DNA from 2 places in the Streptomyces sp. NPDC059355 genome. Region 2 is predicted to be linked to the other one. Evidence: predicted binding sites of a transcription regulator. Region 2 holds the regulator's gene; the other holds the start of a gene.

Region 1 (8,719 bases), on a different contig from region 2:
AGTACGACAGCGGCTCCAGCCACGCGGCCACGCGCCCCTTGACGTGCGGTTCCGTCGAGCCGACCACGAAGGCCCCGACCCCCGCCATGAGCAGGCCCGTCACGATCCAGCTCGTGCGCTCGGTGGCGACGTACAGCATCACCACGAACACGCCGAAGAAGATCAGCGACGTACCCAGGTCCCGCTCGAAGACCAGCACCAGCAGCGACACGATCCACACCGTGATGATCGGCCCGAGCTGGCGCATCGGCGGCAGCCGCATCCCCAGGAACTTCCGGCCCGTCAGGGCCAGCGAATCGCGGTGGATGACCAGATAGCCCGCGAAGAAGATCGCGATCATGATCTTCACGAACTCGCCGGGCTGGAGCGAGAACCCGAACAGGATGATCCAGCGCTTCGCCCCGTACGTGTCCGCGCCGAAGAACGCAGGCGCGATCAGCAGCACCAGCGCGACCGCCATCGTGATGTAGATGAACCGCTGGAGCAGCCGGTGGTCCCGCAGCAGTGCCACCACCGCCAGGCACGCGGCCACGCCGATGACCGTCCACTGCAACTGCCCCGGCGCGTTCGCCTCACCGCCGTACCGCGCGATGTACGACTGGTCGAGCCGGTGCAGCAGCACCAGCCCCAGCCCCGACAGCAGCATGGCGAGCGGGAAGATCAGCGGATCCGCGTACGCCGCGAACCGGCGCACGCCCAGGTGCCCCACCAGTGCCAGCAGCGTCATGCTGATCGTGAAGCCGGTGAGGTTGGCGGGCAGCTCGCCGTTCATCGCGAGGCCGGCGCTCGCGTGCCCGAAGACGGTGAGGGCGACGACGAAGACGAGGAGCAGTGCCTCGGTACGGCGGCGTGCGCCGGCCGTCGTGAGCGGCCTCAGTCCACGCACGGGATGCCGCCACCCTCGATGGCGGGGCTGCCGCTCCCGGCCGGGGCCGGGGCGGCGCCGCCCGGTCCCGCAGACGCCCCCGGCGCGTCGCTGGGGCTCGCGCCCGGGCTCGGAGCGGACGCGGAGGCGGAAGCCCCTGGTCCGATCTGCTCGGCAATGAGGCGCTTTATCTTCATATCGTCTACGACGTTTATGTCCTCGCCATGGTTCCTTCCGAACCGCTCGACGGGCAGTGTCGTGAACGCCACTTTCCCGCCGGACAGGTTCTTCGCCTGCTTCACGAACGACATCAGATCCCAGCCCTCGTCCGTCACCACGTCCTGTTTCGCGGCGTCGATCAGCTTCATCAGCTTGACCGGATCGGTGAAGGTCCCGGCCGAGTTCAGCTTCTGCGTGGCACCCGCCAGGAAGGCCTGCTGGCGCTTCGTCCGGTCCAGATCGCCCATGTCCAGGCCGTGCCTCTGGCGTACGAAGGCCAGGGACTGCTGACCGTTCAGGGTCTGGCGGCCCGCCGGGAAGTCGGCGCCCGAGTACTTGTCCTGCACCGGCTTCTTCAGGCACACCGGCACGCCGCCCAGCGCGTCCGCCAGGTGGTAGAAACCGGCCAGGTTGAGCTCGGCGAAGTGATCGATCGGGACGCCCAGGAAGTTCCGCACCGTCTCGATCTGCGCCTTGCGGCCGGCCTCCCGCCCCTCGCGCTCCAGCTGCCGCCGGTCCTTGACCCCCCGGGCCGAGAGCCGCTCCTCCTCCTTGGCCTTCGCCAGCCCGTACGCCTTCTTGATCTTGTCCTTGCCCTGCCCCGGCGCGCCCGGCCCGCCCGACATCTCGACGAAGTCGTCGCGCGGGACCGAGAAGGCCTTCGCCTGGCTGCCGTCGCCGGGGACGTGGAGCAGGATCAGCGTGTTCGCGTTGTAGCCGCCGATGTCGGAGCTGCCGGCGTGCAGTTTGTCGAGGACCTCCTCCGGCAGCTTCTCGCCGTTCTGGTCGCGGCGGCTGTCCAGGCCCATCAGCAGGATGTTGGTGTCCCCGTACTTCGACTTCTCGGCCCCCTGCAGGGCCTTGGAGCTGCCGATGCTGCCGGCGAGGTCCCGGTACACGTACCAGGCGCCGGCGGCGGCCATGACGGCCAGCGCGCAGGCGGTGACGAGCAGGGTGCGGGCGATTCGGCGGGGACGGCGTTGCCGGCGGGGCCGGCGGACGGGGTGGCTGGTCTTCCTCCGGTGCGCGCTCATGCCAGTCGATGGTGGGGGAGGAGCCCTGAAGGAGTCCTGAGGATCCTGAAGGGCCGTTCAGGACCCGCCGTCCAGGACCCGCCGTCCAGGGCCCGCCGTTCAGGGCCCGCGGCCCGCGGCTCTCAGGGACGGGCGGGGGCCGGCCCGCCGACCGGCACGCGCAGGACGAGGCGGATGCCGCGCCCGCCGCCCGCCCCCGACGGCAGCGCCCGCGCCTCGCCGCCGTGCGCGCGGGCGATCTCGCGCACGATGGCCAGGCCCAGGCCCGTACCGCCGCCCGCGCGCCCGCGGTCCGGGTCCAGGCGGACGAACCGCTCGAAGACCCGGTCGCGGTCCGCCGCCGGGATGCCGGGGCCGTCGTCCTCGACCTCCAGCACCGCCCAGGCGCAGCCGCCGCCCGGCCGCGCCGGCTCGGTGGCCGCCCGTACGACGACCCCCGTACGGGCGTGCCGCAGCGCGTTGTCCACCAGGTTGGCCAGCGCCCGCTCCAGCCGCGCCGGATCCCCGGACGCCGGTACGGGCGCCCGCGCGTCCAGCCGGACCGGAACCCGGGGGTCCGGGCGCCGGGCCAGGTCCTCCGCGGCCAGCAGCGCCAGGTCCACCGGCTCGGTCCGGGGTGCGGGGCCGCCGTCGAGGCGGGCCAGCAGCAGCAGGTCAGCCGCGATGCGCTGGAGCCGCTCGGTATCGGCCAGCGCGGCCGCGACCGACTCCCGGTCGGGGCGGCCCTGGGCCAGCGCCACCTCCAGCCGGGACCGGACCGCGGCCAGCGGGTTGCGCAGTTCGTGCGAGGCGTCCGCGGTGAACTGCCGCTGCCGGGCGTCGGACCGCTCCAGCCGGTCGAGCGTGTCGTTGACGGTCCGGGCCAGCTGGGCGATCTCGTCCGCCCCGCCGGGGTCCGGAACGCGGCGGTCCAGCTCGCTGGAGGTGACCGCCGCGAGCTCGGTCCGGATCGCGGTGACCGGGCGCAGGGCGTGCCCCGTCACCCACCGGGCGAGGGCCGCCGCGAAGCCGATCAGCGGGGGCGCGCCGGCCAGCAGGCCGAGGGCGATGGCGCGGGTCGCGTCGTCCACGTCGCCGAGCACGGTGACGGCGTACACCTCGTGCCCGCCCGGCGCCTCGACCGCGACCACCGCGCGGCGTTCCGCGCCGGGGCGCGCGGGCGGGAGCACGGCGGAGCGGGAGTCCTCGCCGGACGCGCCCGGTGCGGGCGGGCGCAGGCCGCCGAGGTCGGGGGAGTCCCCGAGGTCCCCGGTGGAGGCGACGGTCCGCCCCTGCGCGTCCCGTACGAGGACCAGGTCCACCCCGCTCTCCGGCGCGGGCAGCCGCCCGCCGGGGAAGGCGTGGCCGTCGAGCTGGGCGGCGACCTTGCGGGCGGCGAGCTCGGTGCGGCCGGTGGTGTTGTCGAGGAGGTTGGCCCGGAGCAGGGTGTACAGCCAGAGCCCGCCGGCGCCGAGCACGGCGGCCATGGCGAGCGCGGCGGCCAGTGCGGCACGCCGGCGGAGCGGTCCCGGGCTCGTCCTGGGGAGTGTCTCGCGGTGCACGCCGGGCCGGTCGGCGAGGCGTCTCCCAGGGGGTGTCCGGCGGCCCCGGCCATGATCCGCCGGAGCCCCCCTAGCCGCCATCGGGGGCCATGCGGTAGCCGGTGCCGTGGACGGTGAGGATCGAGCGGCGGCCGAAGGGGGCGTCGATCTTCTTGCGCAGTGAGGAGACGTACACCTCGACGATGTTCGGGTCGATGGCGTGCGGGGTGTCCCAGACCTCGTCCAGGATGTCCTGCTTGGAGACGGCCCGGCCGGGCTGCTCCATGAGGCAGGCGAGGACGCCGAGCTCGCGGGCGGTGAGCTCGATGTCGTGCACGCCGCGGCGGCAGCGGCGGCCGGCGGGTTCGAGGACGAGGTCCCCGGCCTGGAGGGTGGGGTGGGGGTCGGCGGTGGCGGCCGCCCGCCGGGCCAGGGCGCGGAGCCGGGCGGCGAGGACCACGAACGAGAACGGCTTGGTGAGGTAGTCGTCGGCGCCCGAGTCGAGGCCTTCGGCCTCGTCGTACTCGCCGTCCTTGGCGGTCAGCATGAGGACGGGCGTGGGGTCGCCGTCGGCCCGCAGGCGGGCGCAGATCTCGTACCCGCTGAGGCCGGGCAGCATCAGGTCGAGCAGGACGGCGTCGTAGGAGCCGGTGCGGGCGAGGTTCAGCCCGCGGTGGCCGTCGTGGGCGAGGTCGACCCAGTGCCCCTCGGCGGAGAGGCCGCGCCGCAGTGACTCGGCGAGGCCTTCTTCGTCTTCGACCACAAGTATCCGCACGCCCCAACTGTCACATACCGCCCACCCGGGGTCCCCGGACGGCGCTTGGGGAGGGCTGCCGCGGGGCCCGGGGAGCCCCCCGATCCGGACAACGGGGCGGAGCGTGTTGGCACTCCGCTTGACCGAGTGCTAATCGCCGGAATAGTCTCGCACCTGGCACTCGCCCCCGGTGAGTGCCAACACAGCGACGGGCAGGTCCGGCACCCGCGACGACGGATCCACCTGGTCGCCACCCAGACAGTTAGCCCCGTGAGATCTCCGAAGGGGGAGGTCGGATCGTGACGACCACCAGCTCCAAGGTTGCCATCAAGCCGCTCGAGGACCGCATTGTGGTCCAGCCGCTCGACGCCGAGCAGACCACGGCTTCCGGCCTGGTCATCCCGGACACCGCGAAGGAGAAGCCCCAGGAGGGCGTCGTCCTCGCCGTGGGCCCGGGCCGCTTCGAGGACGGCCAGCGTCTCCCGCTGGACGTCAGCGTCGGCGACATCGTGCTGTACAGCAAGTACGGCGGCACCGAAGTGAAGTACAGCGGCGAGGAGTACCTCGTCCTCTCGGCTCGCGACGTGCTCGCGATCATCGAGAAGTAATTCACCGAAGCATTGCTTTGAGCTGCGCCCCTGGTCACCCCGCTGATTGCCGGGCGGCAAGGGGCGCAGTTCGTTAAACCCGAGTTTTCGAGAGGGCTGAACCGCTCCCATGGCGAAGATCCTGAAGTTCGACGAGGACGCCCGTCGCGCCCTCGAGCGCGGCGTCAACAAGCTGGCCGACACGGTGAAGGTGACGATCGGCCCCAAGGGCCGCAACGTCGTCATCGACAAGAAGTTCGGCGCCCCCACCATCACCAACGACGGTGTCACCATCGCCCGCGAGGTCGAGCTGGACGACCCGTACGAGAACCTGGGCGCGCAGCTCGTGAAGGAGGTGGCGACCAAGACCAACGACATCGCGGGTGACGGCACCACCACCGCCACCGTGCTGGCCCAGGCGCTGGTCCGCGAGGGCCTGCGCAACGTCGCCGCCGGCGCCTCCCCGGCCGCCCTGAAGAAGGGCATCGACGCCGCGGTCAAGGCCGTGTCCGAGGAGCTCCTCGCGACCGCCCGTCCGATCGAGGACAAGTCCGACATCGCCGCCGTGGCCGCGCTCTCCGCGCAGGACCAGCAGGTCGGCGAGCTCATCGCCGAGGCGATGGACAAGGTCGGCAAGGACGGTGTCATCACCGTCGAGGAGTCCAACGCCTTCGGCCTGGAGCTGGAGTTCACCGAGGGCATGGCCTTCGACAAGGGCTACCTCTCGCCGTACATGGTCACCGACCAGGAGCGTATGGAGGCCGTCCTCGACGACCCGTATATCCTGATCAACCAGGGCAAGATCTCCTCCATCCAGGACCTCCTGCCGCTGCTCGAGAAGGTCATCCAGGCCGGCGCCTCGAAGCCGCTGCTGATCATCGCCGAGGACGTCGAGGGCGAGGCGCTCTCCACCCTCGTCGTCAACAAGATCCGCGGCACCTTCAACGCGGTGGCCGTCAAGGCCCCCGGCTTCGGCGACCGCCGCAAGGCGATGCTCCAGGACATGGCCACCCTCACCGGTGCCACCGTCATCGCCGAGGAGGTCGGCCTCAAGCTCGACCAGGCCGGTCTGGACGTGCTCGGTTCCGCGCGCCGCGTGACCATCTCCAAGGACGACACGACCATCGTCGACGGTGGCGGCAGCCACGACGAGGTCGTCGGCCGCGTCAACCAGATCAAGGCCGAGATCGAGTCCACGGACTCGGACTGGGACCGCGAGAAGCTGCAGGAGCGCCTGGCGAAGCTCGCCGGCGGCGTCTGCGTCATCAAGGTCGGCGCCGCCACCGAGGTGGAGCTCAAGGAGAAGAAGCACCGTCTCGAGGACGCCATCTCGGCGACCCGCGCCGCGGTCGAGGAGGGCATCGTCTCCGGCGGTGGCTCCGCGCTCGTCCACGCCGTGAAGGTGCTGGAGGGCAACCTCGGCCTGTCGGGCGACGAGGCCACCGGTGTCGCGGTCGTCCGCCGCGCCGCCGTCGAGCCGCTGCGCTGGATCGCCGAGAACGCCGGCCTCGAGGGCTACGTCATCACCTCGAAGGTCGCCGAGCTCGACAAGGGCCAGGGCTTCAACGCCGCCACCGGCGAGTACGGCGACCTGGTCAAGGCCGGCGTCATCGACCCGGTCAAGGTCACGCGCTCCGCGCTGGAGAACGCCGCTTCCATCGCCTCCCTGCTGCTCACGACCGAGACCCTGGTCGTCGAGAAGCCGGCCGACGACGAGGGCGACTCCGGTCACGGCCACGGCGGTCACGGTCACAGCCACTGATCGCGCCCCACATCGAGAAGGCCCCGTTCCGCATCGGCGGAACGGGGCCTTCCCGTAGGCGGGGTGCCGTCACATCGCGCCCAGTTCCCTCATCAGGCGCATGGCGTCGTAGTGCCACCAGCCTTCCTTGATCATTCCGTCCTCGCACCGGAAGACCGTCGTGCCGGTCATCGTGCAGTCCTTGCCGGTCGGGGCGATCCCCATGAACTCGCCCTTGTGCTTGCCGTTGAAGGTCCACATCGTGGTGACGTAGTCCTCCTGGGCCATCTGGGCATCCCGCGTGAAGGTGAGGTCGAAGGCGCCGCGCCACATCTGTACGTCCTCGCGGATGCCGTCGCGGCCGATCTTGTCCTCGGGCCGGCTGATGTCGTGGTCACGGTAGTCCGCCGCGAAGATCTCGTCGATGACGGACATGTCGCCCTTCATCGCGACCTCTTCGTACATGCGGTTCGCGAGCAGCGCGTTGAGGTGCTCGTCGCGGACGACGTCCAGGTTGGTGAACCGGGGCATCCCGTCGCAGAGGGCCATCATCTCCTGGAACATCCTGTCCGTCTCCGGGAGGTGAGAGTTCTTCATGGCCGCTTCGTACGACGGGAATTCGACGACGTCGACGTAGCGCGTGTCGGATTCCCGGTCCTTGCCCACCACGGTGTGGGCCACGGTGCGCTTGCCCTTCGTCTCCGCCAGGTACCGGTCGATGACCTCGTTGACTGCCTCGGGCCTGCTGGTCTCGTAATCGACTATTTGTACGAATGTCATGGCGTACTCCCGCGCTGGATGGACGTATCCAGTTTAGGGAGATTTCACCCGTTCGGCCGGTTTGGGAGCCGGCCTACCCGCGAGTCACTCGGACTACTGGGGGCCGTACTTGCGGCCCGTGCGCGAGGACACCCCGCCCAGCAGCCCGCGCGGGGTCAGCTTCACCAGGCCCATCAGCGCCTTGTACCGCGGATCCGGGATCGAGACCGTCTTCCCGCGCGCCAGGTCGTCCAGGGCCGCAGCCACCAGCTTGTCCGCGTCCAGCCACATCCAGTTGGGGATGTTGTCCGTGCCCATGCCGGCCCGCTCGTGGAACTCGGTGCGGACGAAGCCGGGGCACAGCGCCATCAGCCGCACGCCCGATCCGGACAGGTCCCGCGCCGCGCCCTGCGTGAACTGCACGACCCAGGCCTTGCTCGCCCCGTACGTCCCGCGCGGTACGAACGCCGCCACCGAGGCCACGTTGACGACTCCGCCGCGGCCGCGCGAGCGCATCGACCCGGTGGCCGCCGAGGTCAGCCGCAGGACGGCCTCGATGTGCACCTTCAGCATGGTCAGCTCGTCGGCCATGGAGACTTCGAGGTAGCGGCCCTTGTTGCCGAAGCCCGCGTTGTTGACCAGCAGATCCACCGGGTGCGTACGGTCGCCCAGACGCCGCTCGACCGCCGCGATGCCCTCGTCGGTGGACAGGTCGGCCGCCAGCACCTCGGCCTCGATGCCGTGCCGGTCGTGCAGCTCGGTGGCCTGCTCGCCGAGCCGCAACGCATCGCGGGCCACCAGCACGAGGTTGTGGCCCTGGGCGGCGAGCCGCCGGGCGAATGCGGCGCCGATGCCCGCCGTGGATCCCGTAATCAACGCAGTCGTCATAAGCGCAACCTAGCCGCCCCCGGCGACAGCTCAAGGGGAGCCCGCCGGGCGGTACACCTTCGTGATCGTCGGCGCCGCGAACCGTCGCTTCCCGCTGCGGAACCGCTACTTCCGGCTACGAACGCCCTGCTCCCGGCCGCGTACGCCCCTGCTTCCGTACTACTGCCCGTACTTCTCCAGGTGCGCGAGAGCCGCCTCGTGCCACTGCGGAGCCATCGCCGGTCCCGCCGCCCGGGTGTGCGCGAGGAGCGACCGGTCGGTGGTGAAGGCCCGGAACCAGAGCTCCACCGTCACGTCGTGGTCCGGGCGGTGGAGGACCTCGACGGGGTCGCCGGGGGAGACCGGCCCCTCC
Region 2 (8,719 bases):
GCGGCAAGAAGAAGTAGCCGTCGCGACCGGCGTCGTGCGAAACAAGCCCCCGCGCGGATGCACGGGGGCTTGTTTCGTTATGAATCGGCCGCTCGCGGACTCTTACGCCCCGGCCGGTGGAGACCTAGTCTGATCACTGCTCGATGGTTACTCGCCAGTTACAAGCCCCTGAATGACACGCCCTGCCGCGTGGTCCGGAGGACGTCCGTGAGCGACACACAGACCTTGATCGAGAACCGCCCGCCCACCGTGGCGGCCCTCTTCCTTGAGCGTGTCGCCGCCACGCCGAACGCCGAGGCCTACCGGTTCCCGGTGCCCGCGGCCGGCGGCAGCGGCCCCGACGACTGGAAGTCGCTGAGCTGGGGACAGGCGGCCGAGCGGGTCTTCGGCATCGCCGCCGGCCTGCTGGAGCTGGGCCTGCAGCCCGAGGACCGGGTCGCGCTCGCCTGCAACACCCGCGTCGAGTGGATCCTCTCGGACCTCGGCGTCATGTGCGCCGGCGGCGCGGTGACCACGATCTACCCCAGCACCAACGCCGAGGAATCGGCGTTCATCCTCTCCGACTCGGCCAGCCGCGTGCTGATCGCCGAGGACGCCTCCCAGCTCGCCAAGGCCCGCGAGCGCCGCGCCGACCTGCCCGAGCTCGCCCACGTGGTGGTCGTGGAGGCCGCCGACGCGGTACCGGCCGCAGGCGATCCGGAAGGCTGGGTGCTCTCCCTCGCCGACCTGGAGGCGCGCGGCCGGGAGTACCTCGCCAAGCACCCCGAGGCGGTCAAGGAGCGGATCGCGGCCATCACCGCCGACCAGCTCGCCACCCTGATCTACACCTCGGGCACGACCGGCCGTCCCAAGGGCGTACGGCTCCCGCACGACAACTGGTCGTACATGGCCAAGGCCACCGTCGCCACCGGCATGATCTCCAGCACCGACGTCCAGTACCTGTGGCTGCCGCTCGCGCACGTCTTCGGCAAGGTCCTGACCTCCGGACAGATCGAGGTCGGGCACGTCACCGCCGTCGACGGCCGCATCGACAAGATCATCGAGAACCTGCCGGTCGTCCAGCCCACCTACATGGCGGCCGTCCCCCGCATCTTCGAGAAGGTCTACAACGGGGTCGCCGCCAAGGCCCGGGCCGGCGGCGGCGCCAAGTACAAGATCTTCAAGTGGTCGGTCGGCGTCGCCCGCGAGTACGCCAAGACCACCCAGGACAACCACCGGCGCACCGGCAGCCCCGCGGTCCCCTTCGGCCTCGCCACCAAGCACAAGATCGCCGACGCGCTCGTCTACTCCAAGCTCCGCGAGGCCTTCGGCGGCCGGCTGCGCGCCGCCGTCTCCGGCGCCTCCGCGCTGGCCCCCGAGATCGGCTACTTCTTCGCCGGCGCCGGCATCAACATCCTCGAGGGCTACGGCCTCACCGAGTCCAGCGCGGCCTCCTTCGTCAACCCCGGCGAGGCCTACCGCACCGGCACCGTCGGCAAGCCGCTCCCCGGCACCGAGGTCCGCATCGCCGACGACGGCGAGATCCTGCTGCGCGGCCCCGGCATCATGCAGGGCTACCACCTGCAGCCCGAGAAGACCGCCGAGGTGCTGGAGGAGGACGGCTGGCTGCACACGGGCGACATCGGCGAGCTCTCGCCCGACGGCTACCTGCGCATCACGGACCGCAAGAAGGACCTGATCAAGACCTCGAACGGAAAGTACGTCGCGCCCGCCGAGATCGAGGGCCGGTTCAAGGCGATCTGCCCGTACGTGTCGAGCATCGTCGTGCACGGCGCGGACCGGAACTTCTGCGCCGCCCTGGTCGCGCTCGACGAGCCGTCGATCATGGGCTGGGCCGCCGAGAACGGCCTGGAGGGCAGGACGTACGCCGAGGTCCTGGCCGCGGCGGAGACGAACCGGCTGGTCGAGACGTATATCCAGACGCTGAACGAGGGCCTCCAGCGCTGGCAGACGGTCAAGAAGTTCCGGATCCTGCCCCGCGACCTCGACGTGGAGCACGGCGACCTCACGCCCAGCCTCAAGCTGAAGCGGCCGGCCGTCGAGCGTGAGTTCAAGCACCTGATCGACGAGATGTACGAGGGCTCGCGCGAGGCGTAGCGCGGCCGCGGGCGGCGGCGCGGACGGTACGAGGGGCCCGGGGGCGGCGGTGAGCGGCCGGGCCCCGGCCGGGGTGCGGGACAATGGGCGCATGCCTTCCGCACTGCCCGACGGTGAACCCATGCCCGAAGACGGCTCGCTGCCGTCGCATGCCCTGGCGGGTGCCGGGGACCGGCCGCTCGGGTTCTACCTGCACGTCCCGTACTGCGCCACGCGGTGCGGGTACTGCGACTTCAACACGTACACCGCGACCGAGCTGCGCGGCACCGGCGGCGTGCTCGCCTCCCGGGAGAACTACGCCGACACCCTGATCGACGAGGTCCGCCTCGCCCGCAAGGTGCTCGGCGACGACCCGCGGGCCGTGCGGACGGTGTTCGTGGGCGGCGGCACGCCGACGCTGCTGCCCGCCGCGGACCTCGTACGGATGCTCGCGGCGATCCGGGACGAGTTCGGGCTCGCCGAGGACGCCGAGGTCACCACGGAGGCCAATCCCGAGTCGGTGAACCCGGAGTACCTGGCGGAGCTGCGGGCCGGCGGCTTCAACCGGGTCTCCTTCGGCATGCAGAGCGCGAAGCAGCACGTCCTGAAGGTGCTCGACCGCACGCACACCCCGGGCCGGCCGGAGGCGTGCGTCGCGGAGGCGCGCGCGGCGGGCTTCGAGCACGTGAACCTGGACCTGATCTACGGCACGCCGGGGGAGACCGACGAGGACTGGCGCGCCTCACTGGCCGCCGCGCTCGGGGCCGGCCCGGACCACATCAGCGCGTACGCGCTGATCGTGGAGGAGGGCACGCAGCTGGCACGGCGGATCCGGCGGGGCGAGGTCCCGATGACGGACGACGACGTGCACGCCGACCGGTACCTGATCGCGGACTCGGTGATGGCCGAGGCCGGGTACGACTGGTACGAGGTCTCGAACTGGGCCACCTCGGAGGCGGGCCGCTGCCTGCACAACGAGCTGTACTGGCGCGGCGCCGACTGGTGGGGCGCGGGCCCCGGGGCCCACTCGCACGTGGGCGGGGTCCGCTGGTGGAACGTGAAGCACCCGGGCGCCTACGCCGCCGCCTTGGCGGAGGGCCGCTCCCCGGGCGCCGGCCGCGAACTCCTCTCCGAGGAGGACCGCCGGGTGGAGCGGATCCTGCTGGAGCTCCGCCTGGTGGACGGCGTCCCGCTGTCCCTGCTGGCCCCGGCCGGCCTCGCGGCCTCCCGCCGCGCCCTCGCCGACGGCCTCCTGGAAGCCGCCCCGTACGAGGCGGGCCGCGCCGTCCTGACCCTCCGCGGCCGCCTCCTGGCCGACGCGGTGGTCCGCGACCTGGTGGACTGACCCCTCGGAGGAGTGAATCCGTACGCCCTCGCGGCGGCCGCCCACCCCGTCTCTAGGCCGTGACGAAGTCGATCAACTCCTCCACCCGCCCCAGCAGGACCGGCTCCAGATCCTTGTAGGACCGCACGCGGGACAGGATGTGCTGCCAGGCGGCGCCGGTGTTCTCCGGCCAGCCCAGCGCCCGGCAGACGCCCGTCTTCCAGTCCTGGCCCGGCGGGATCACCGGCCACGCGGCGATGCCCAGCGCGGACGGCTTCACCGCCTGCCAGACGTCCACGTACGGGTGGCCGACGATCAGGACGTCCGACGAGGTCACGGACGCCGCGATACGGGACTCCTTCGAACCCGGGACCAGGTGGTCCACCAGGACGCCCAGGCGGGCGTCGGCCGTCGGGGCGAAGTCCGCGACCACCGCGGGGAGGTCGTCGATGCCCTCCAGGTACTCCACCACCACGCCCTCGATCCGCAGGTCGTCTCCCCAGACCCGCTCCACCAGCTCCGCGTCGTGCCGGCCCTCCACGTAGATCCGCCCGGCGCGCGCCACACGGGCGCGCGCCCCCGGGACGGCCACCGAGCCCGACGCCGTACGCAAGGGGGCCGCGGGCGCCCGTGAGGGGCGGGTCAGCGTCACCACGGCGCCCTCCAGCAGGAACCCCCGCGGCTCCAGCGGGAACACCCGCCGCTTGCCGAAGCGGTCCTCCAGGGTCACCGTGCCCGCCTCACAGGCCACCACCGCGCCGCAGAAGTCCGTACCCGCCACCTCGACCACCAGGTCGGTGTCCGCCGGCACCTCCGGCACCGGCTTGGGGCGCTTCCACTGCGGGGTCAGGTCGGGGGAGTACTCGCGCATCCGGCCGAGAGTAGGAGAGAGCGCGGGCTCACGGGCCCGACACGCCGAACCGCCGTGCCAGTGTGTCGCGTTGCTCACGGACGAAGTCCGCGGAGACCACCGCTCCGTGACCCGGCACGTACAGAGCGTCGTCCCCGCCCAGCGACAGCAGCCGGTCGATCGCCGCCGGCCACTGCGCCGGCACCGCGTCACTGCCCGCCTGGGGCTCCCCCGACTCCTCGACGAGGTCCCCGCAGAACACCGTCTCGCGCTCGCCCGGCACGAACACCGCCAGGTCGTACGGGGAGTGCCCGGGCCCGACGTTGGCCAGCAGCGCCTGCACCCCGCCCAGCTCCAGCGTCCATTCGCCCGACACGGAATGCCTCGGCACCACCAGCAGGTCCACCGCCTCGGCGGCCTCGGCCTCCGCCAGCCCCTGCAGGACCGCGCCGGCGCGCAGCTCCTCCCGGCCCGCCGACAGCTCCGCGTCCAGCCCGACGGCCCCGTACACCTCGGCCCCGGCGAACGCCGCCACGCCCAGTACGTGATCGAAATGGCCGTGCGTGAATGCGATATGCGTCACGCGCCGGCCGGTCAGCCGCTCCGCCTCGGCCCGCAGCTGCGCCCCTTCGCGCACGCATGAGCCCGGATCGATCAGGAGCACCGACTCGTCCCCCACCACCAATCCCACCGTGCAATCCCACACCGGGAGCCGCCGCCGTCCGGTCCGCCCGGTCAGCCGCTCCCAGCCCGCCTCTTCCCAACGCACGTCCATGCCGCGACGCTACCTTGGCGGGCCGCCCTTGCCAGGGGCTGACTACCCGGCCGTACACTGGCCGGGGGATCTCTGGCACTCGAACGCCCGGAGTGCCAACGAAGCAGATCAAACCGACCATGACGCGCGACGACGACCAGCTGGAGGTGTGCGCGATGCTCAGCGAACGCAGACTCGAGGTGCTGCGCGCCATCGTCCAGGACTACGTCGGGACGGAGGAGCCGGTCGGCTCCAAGGCGCTCACCGAGCGGCACCGGCTCGGCGTCTCGCCCGCCACCGTGCGCAACGACATGGCCGTGCTGGAGGACGAGGGCTACATCGCCCAGCCCCACACCAGCGCCGGCCGGATCCCCACGGACAAGGGCTACCGGCTCTTCGTCGACAGGCTGGCGGGAGTCAAACCGCTGTCGACGCCCGAGCGCCGGGCCATCCAGAACTTTCTCGACGGCGCCGTCGACCTCGACGACGTCGTCGGCCGTACCGTGCGGCTGCTCGCGCAGCTCACCCGGCAGGTCGCCGTCGTCCAGTACCCGAGCCTGACCCGGTCCACGGTCCGCCACGTCGAGCTGCTGTCGCTGGCTCCGGCCCGGCTCATGCTCGTGCTGATCACCGATACCGGCCGGGTCGAGCAGCGGCTCGTCGACTGCCAGACGCCGTTCGGCGAGACCTCGCTCGCAGATCTGCGGGCGCGGCTCAACAGCCGGGTCGTCGGGCGCCGGTTCACCGACGTGCCGCAGCTCGTGCAGGACCTGCCGGAGTCCTTCGAACCGGAGGACCGCGGCACGGTGTCGACCGTGCTCTCGACCCTGCTCGAGACGCTGGTCGAGGAGGCCGAGGAGCGGCTGATGATCGGCGGAACCGCCAATCTCACGCGCTTCGGACACGATTTTCCCCTGACGATCAGGCCGGTGCTCGAAGCGCTGGAGGAGCAGGTCGTGCTCCTCAAGCTGCTGGGCGAGGCCAACGAGTCGGGAATGGCCGTACGGATCGGGCATGAGAATGCCTACGAGGGACTGAACTCCACGTCCGTCGTCTCGGTCGGCTACGGTTCGGGCGGCGAAGCAGTCGCCAAACTCGGCGTGGTCGGACCGACCCGCATGGACTACCCCGGAACGATGGGAGCGGTACGCGCAGTGGCACGTTACGTCGGACAGATCCTGGCGGAGTCGTAAGTGGCCACGGACTACTACGCCGTTCTCGGCGTGCGCCGCGACGCATCGCAGGACGAGATCAAGAAGGCCTTCCGCCGCCTCGCGCGTGAACTCCACCCGGACGTGAATCCGGACCCGAAGACGCAGGAGCGCTTCAAGGAGATCAACGCGGCGTACGAGGTGCTCTCGGACCCGCAGAAGAAGCAGGTCTACGACCTCGGCGGCGACCCGCTGTCCTCCTCGGGCGGCGGCGCGGGCGCGGGCGGATTCGGTGCGGGCGGCTTCGGCAACTTCTCCGACATCATGGACGCCTTCTTCGGCCAGGCCTCGCAGCGCGGCCCGCGCTCGCGGACCCGCCGCGGCCAGGACGCCATGATCCGCCTCGACCTGGAGCTGGACGAGGCCGCCTTCGGCACGACCAAGGACATCCAGGTCGACACGGCCGTCGTCTGCACCACCTGCTCCGGCGAGGGCGCCGCCCCCGGCACCTCGGCGCAGACGTGTGACATGTGCCGTGGGCGCGGTGAGGTGTCGCAGGTCACCCGGTCCTTCCTGGGCCAGGTCATGACCTCGCGTCCCTGCCCCCAGTGCCAGGGCTTCGGCACCGTGGTCCCGACCCCGTGCCACGAGTGCGCGGGCGACGGCCGGGTCCGCTCCCGCCGCAGCCTCACGGTCAAGATCCCGGCCGGCGTCGAGAACGGCACCCGGATCCAGCTCGCGGGCGAGGGCGAGGTCGGCCCCGGCGGCGGCCCCGCCGGCGACCTGTACGTGGAGATCCACGAGCTGCCGCACCCGACCTTCCAGCGGCGCGGGGACGACCTGCACTGCACGGTGACCATCCCCATGACGGCCGCGGCCCTGGGCACCAAATGCCCGCTGGAGACCCTGGACGGCATGGAGGAGATCGACATCCGTCCCGGCACCGGGTCCGGCCAGTCGATCCCGCTGCACGGGCGCGGCGTCACGCACCTGCGCGGCGGCGGCCGCGGCGACCTGATCGTCCACGTCGAGGTCACCACCCCCGGCAAGCTGGACGCCCAGCAGGAGGAGCTGCTGCGCCAGCTCGCCAAGCTGCGCGGCGAGGAGCGGCCCATGGGCCAGTTCGCGCCGGGTCAGCAGGGCCTGTTCAGCCGCCTGAAGGACGCCTTCAACGGCCGCTGACCGGCCTGTCGGCACACGTACGAGCCCGGTCCGGGGATGCCCCGGACCGGGCTCGCCGCATCGATCCGGACGCCGCCGGGGAAGCGGACTATGCCAGGCGAATGCCGTGATTCGGCCCGGTGAGCGGGACATGGCACGATGCAGTCCATGTCCTCCGCACCGTACGGTCTCTCCCCCTACCCGATCGTGCAGGCTCCCATGGCGGGCGGCGCCTCCTGCCCGCCGCTCGCCGCCGCCGTCTGCGAGGCGGGCGCCCTGGGCTTCCTGGCCGGCGGCTACAAGACCGCCGACGGCGTGTACCAGGAGATCAAACAGCTGCGCGCGCTCACCCGGCGCCCGTTCGGCGTGAACCTCTTCATGCCGCAGACCGGGTACGTGGACCCGGCCGCCGTGGAGGCGTACCGCGGGCAGCTGGCCGGCGAGGCCAGCTGGTACGAGCTGTCCCTGGCCGACGAGGACATCATCGGCACCAGCGACGACGGCTACGACGCCAAGCTCGCCATCCTCCTCGAAGACCCGGTCCCCGTGGTCTCGTTCACCTTCGGCTGCCCCGCGCCCGCGGTCCTCGCCGCCCTGCGCCAGGCCGGTACGTACTCCGTCGTCACCGTCACCTCGGTCGACGAGGCCCGCGCCGCCCAGGCCGCGGGCGCCGACGCACTCTGCGTCCAGGGCGTGGAGGCCGGCGGCCACCAGGGCACCCACCGCGACGACCCGCAGACGGACGGCACGGCGGGCGTGGGCCTGCTCGCGCTGGTGGCCCAGGTACGGGAGGCGGCGGCCCTCCCGATCATCGCGGCGGGCGGCCTGATGCGCGGCTCGCAGATCGCGGCGCTGCTGGCGGCGGGCGCGGACGCGGCGCAGCTCGGCACCGCGTTCCTGGCCTGCCCCGAATCGGGCGCGCACCCGCTGCACAAGCAGGCGCTGACGGACCCCCTGTTCCCCCACACCGAGCTGACCAGGGCGTTCTCGGGGCGGCCGGCCCGGGGCCTGGTGAACCGGTTCATGCGGGAGCACGGGCCGTACGCCCCGGCCGCGTACCCGCAGATCCACCACATGACCGCCGGCCTGCGCAAGGCGGCCGCCGCGGCCGGGGACCCGCAGGGCATGGCCCTGTGGGCGGGCCAGGGGCACCGGCTGGCCCGGGTGCTGCCCGCGGGGGAGCTGGTGGAGGTGCTGGCGGCCGAACTGGCCGAGGCCCGGTCCGTGCTGAAGTCGATGAACAACAGGAGTACGTCATGACCGCCCCCGTGTTCGTGGTCGAAGAGGTCCCCGCGGGGCCGGAGTTCGTGCTCGACGGCCCCGAAGGCCGGCACGCGGTGTCCGTGAAGCGGCTGAACCCCGGTGAGGACGTGGTCCTCACCGACGGGCGCGGTCACTGGACG

What was found. The regulator HrcA, encoded in region 2, represses chaperone genes, less so after heat shock. The targets are predictions, from matches to a motif close to TTNGCACTCNGNNNNNCNGAGTGCNAA.
Region 1: a site for HrcA is predicted at 4,520-4,546, ahead of groES (co-chaperone GroES). Genes of this name have one in related genera too.

The regions. Positions count from the first base shown of each region.
Region 1 is NZ_JBHYXN010000024.1:72,255-80,973, forward strand. Features, by position in the region: gene ACFXGI_RS22900 (FtsW/RodA/SpoVE family cell cycle protein) at 1-886, opposite strand, end outside; gene ACFXGI_RS22905 (LCP family protein) at 874-2,118, opposite strand; gene ACFXGI_RS22910 (sensor histidine kinase) at 2,241-3,659, opposite strand; gene ACFXGI_RS22915 (response regulator transcription factor) at 3,730-4,413, opposite strand; gene groES (co-chaperone GroES) at 4,692-5,000, shown strand; gene groL (chaperonin GroEL) at 5,110-6,741, shown strand; gene ACFXGI_RS22930 (ester cyclase) at 6,811-7,500, opposite strand; gene ACFXGI_RS22935 (SDR family NAD(P)-dependent oxidoreductase) at 7,594-8,367, opposite strand; gene ACFXGI_RS22940 (MOSC domain-containing protein) at 8,527-8,719, opposite strand, start outside.
Region 2 is NZ_JBHYXN010000037.1:9,360-18,078, reverse strand. Features, by position in the region: gene lepA (translation elongation factor 4) at 1-17, shown strand, start outside; gene ACFXGI_RS28730 (AMP-dependent synthetase/ligase) at 208-2,097, shown strand; gene hemW (radical SAM family heme chaperone HemW) at 2,189-3,421, shown strand; gene ACFXGI_RS28720 (DUF3097 domain-containing protein) at 3,474-4,271, opposite strand; gene ACFXGI_RS28715 (MBL fold metallo-hydrolase) at 4,300-5,025, opposite strand; gene hrcA (heat-inducible transcriptional repressor HrcA) at 5,181-6,197, shown strand; gene dnaJ (molecular chaperone DnaJ) at 6,198-7,337, shown strand; gene ACFXGI_RS28700 (nitronate monooxygenase) at 7,485-8,576, shown strand; gene ACFXGI_RS28695 (16S rRNA (uracil(1498)-N(3))-methyltransferase) at 8,573-8,719, shown strand, end outside.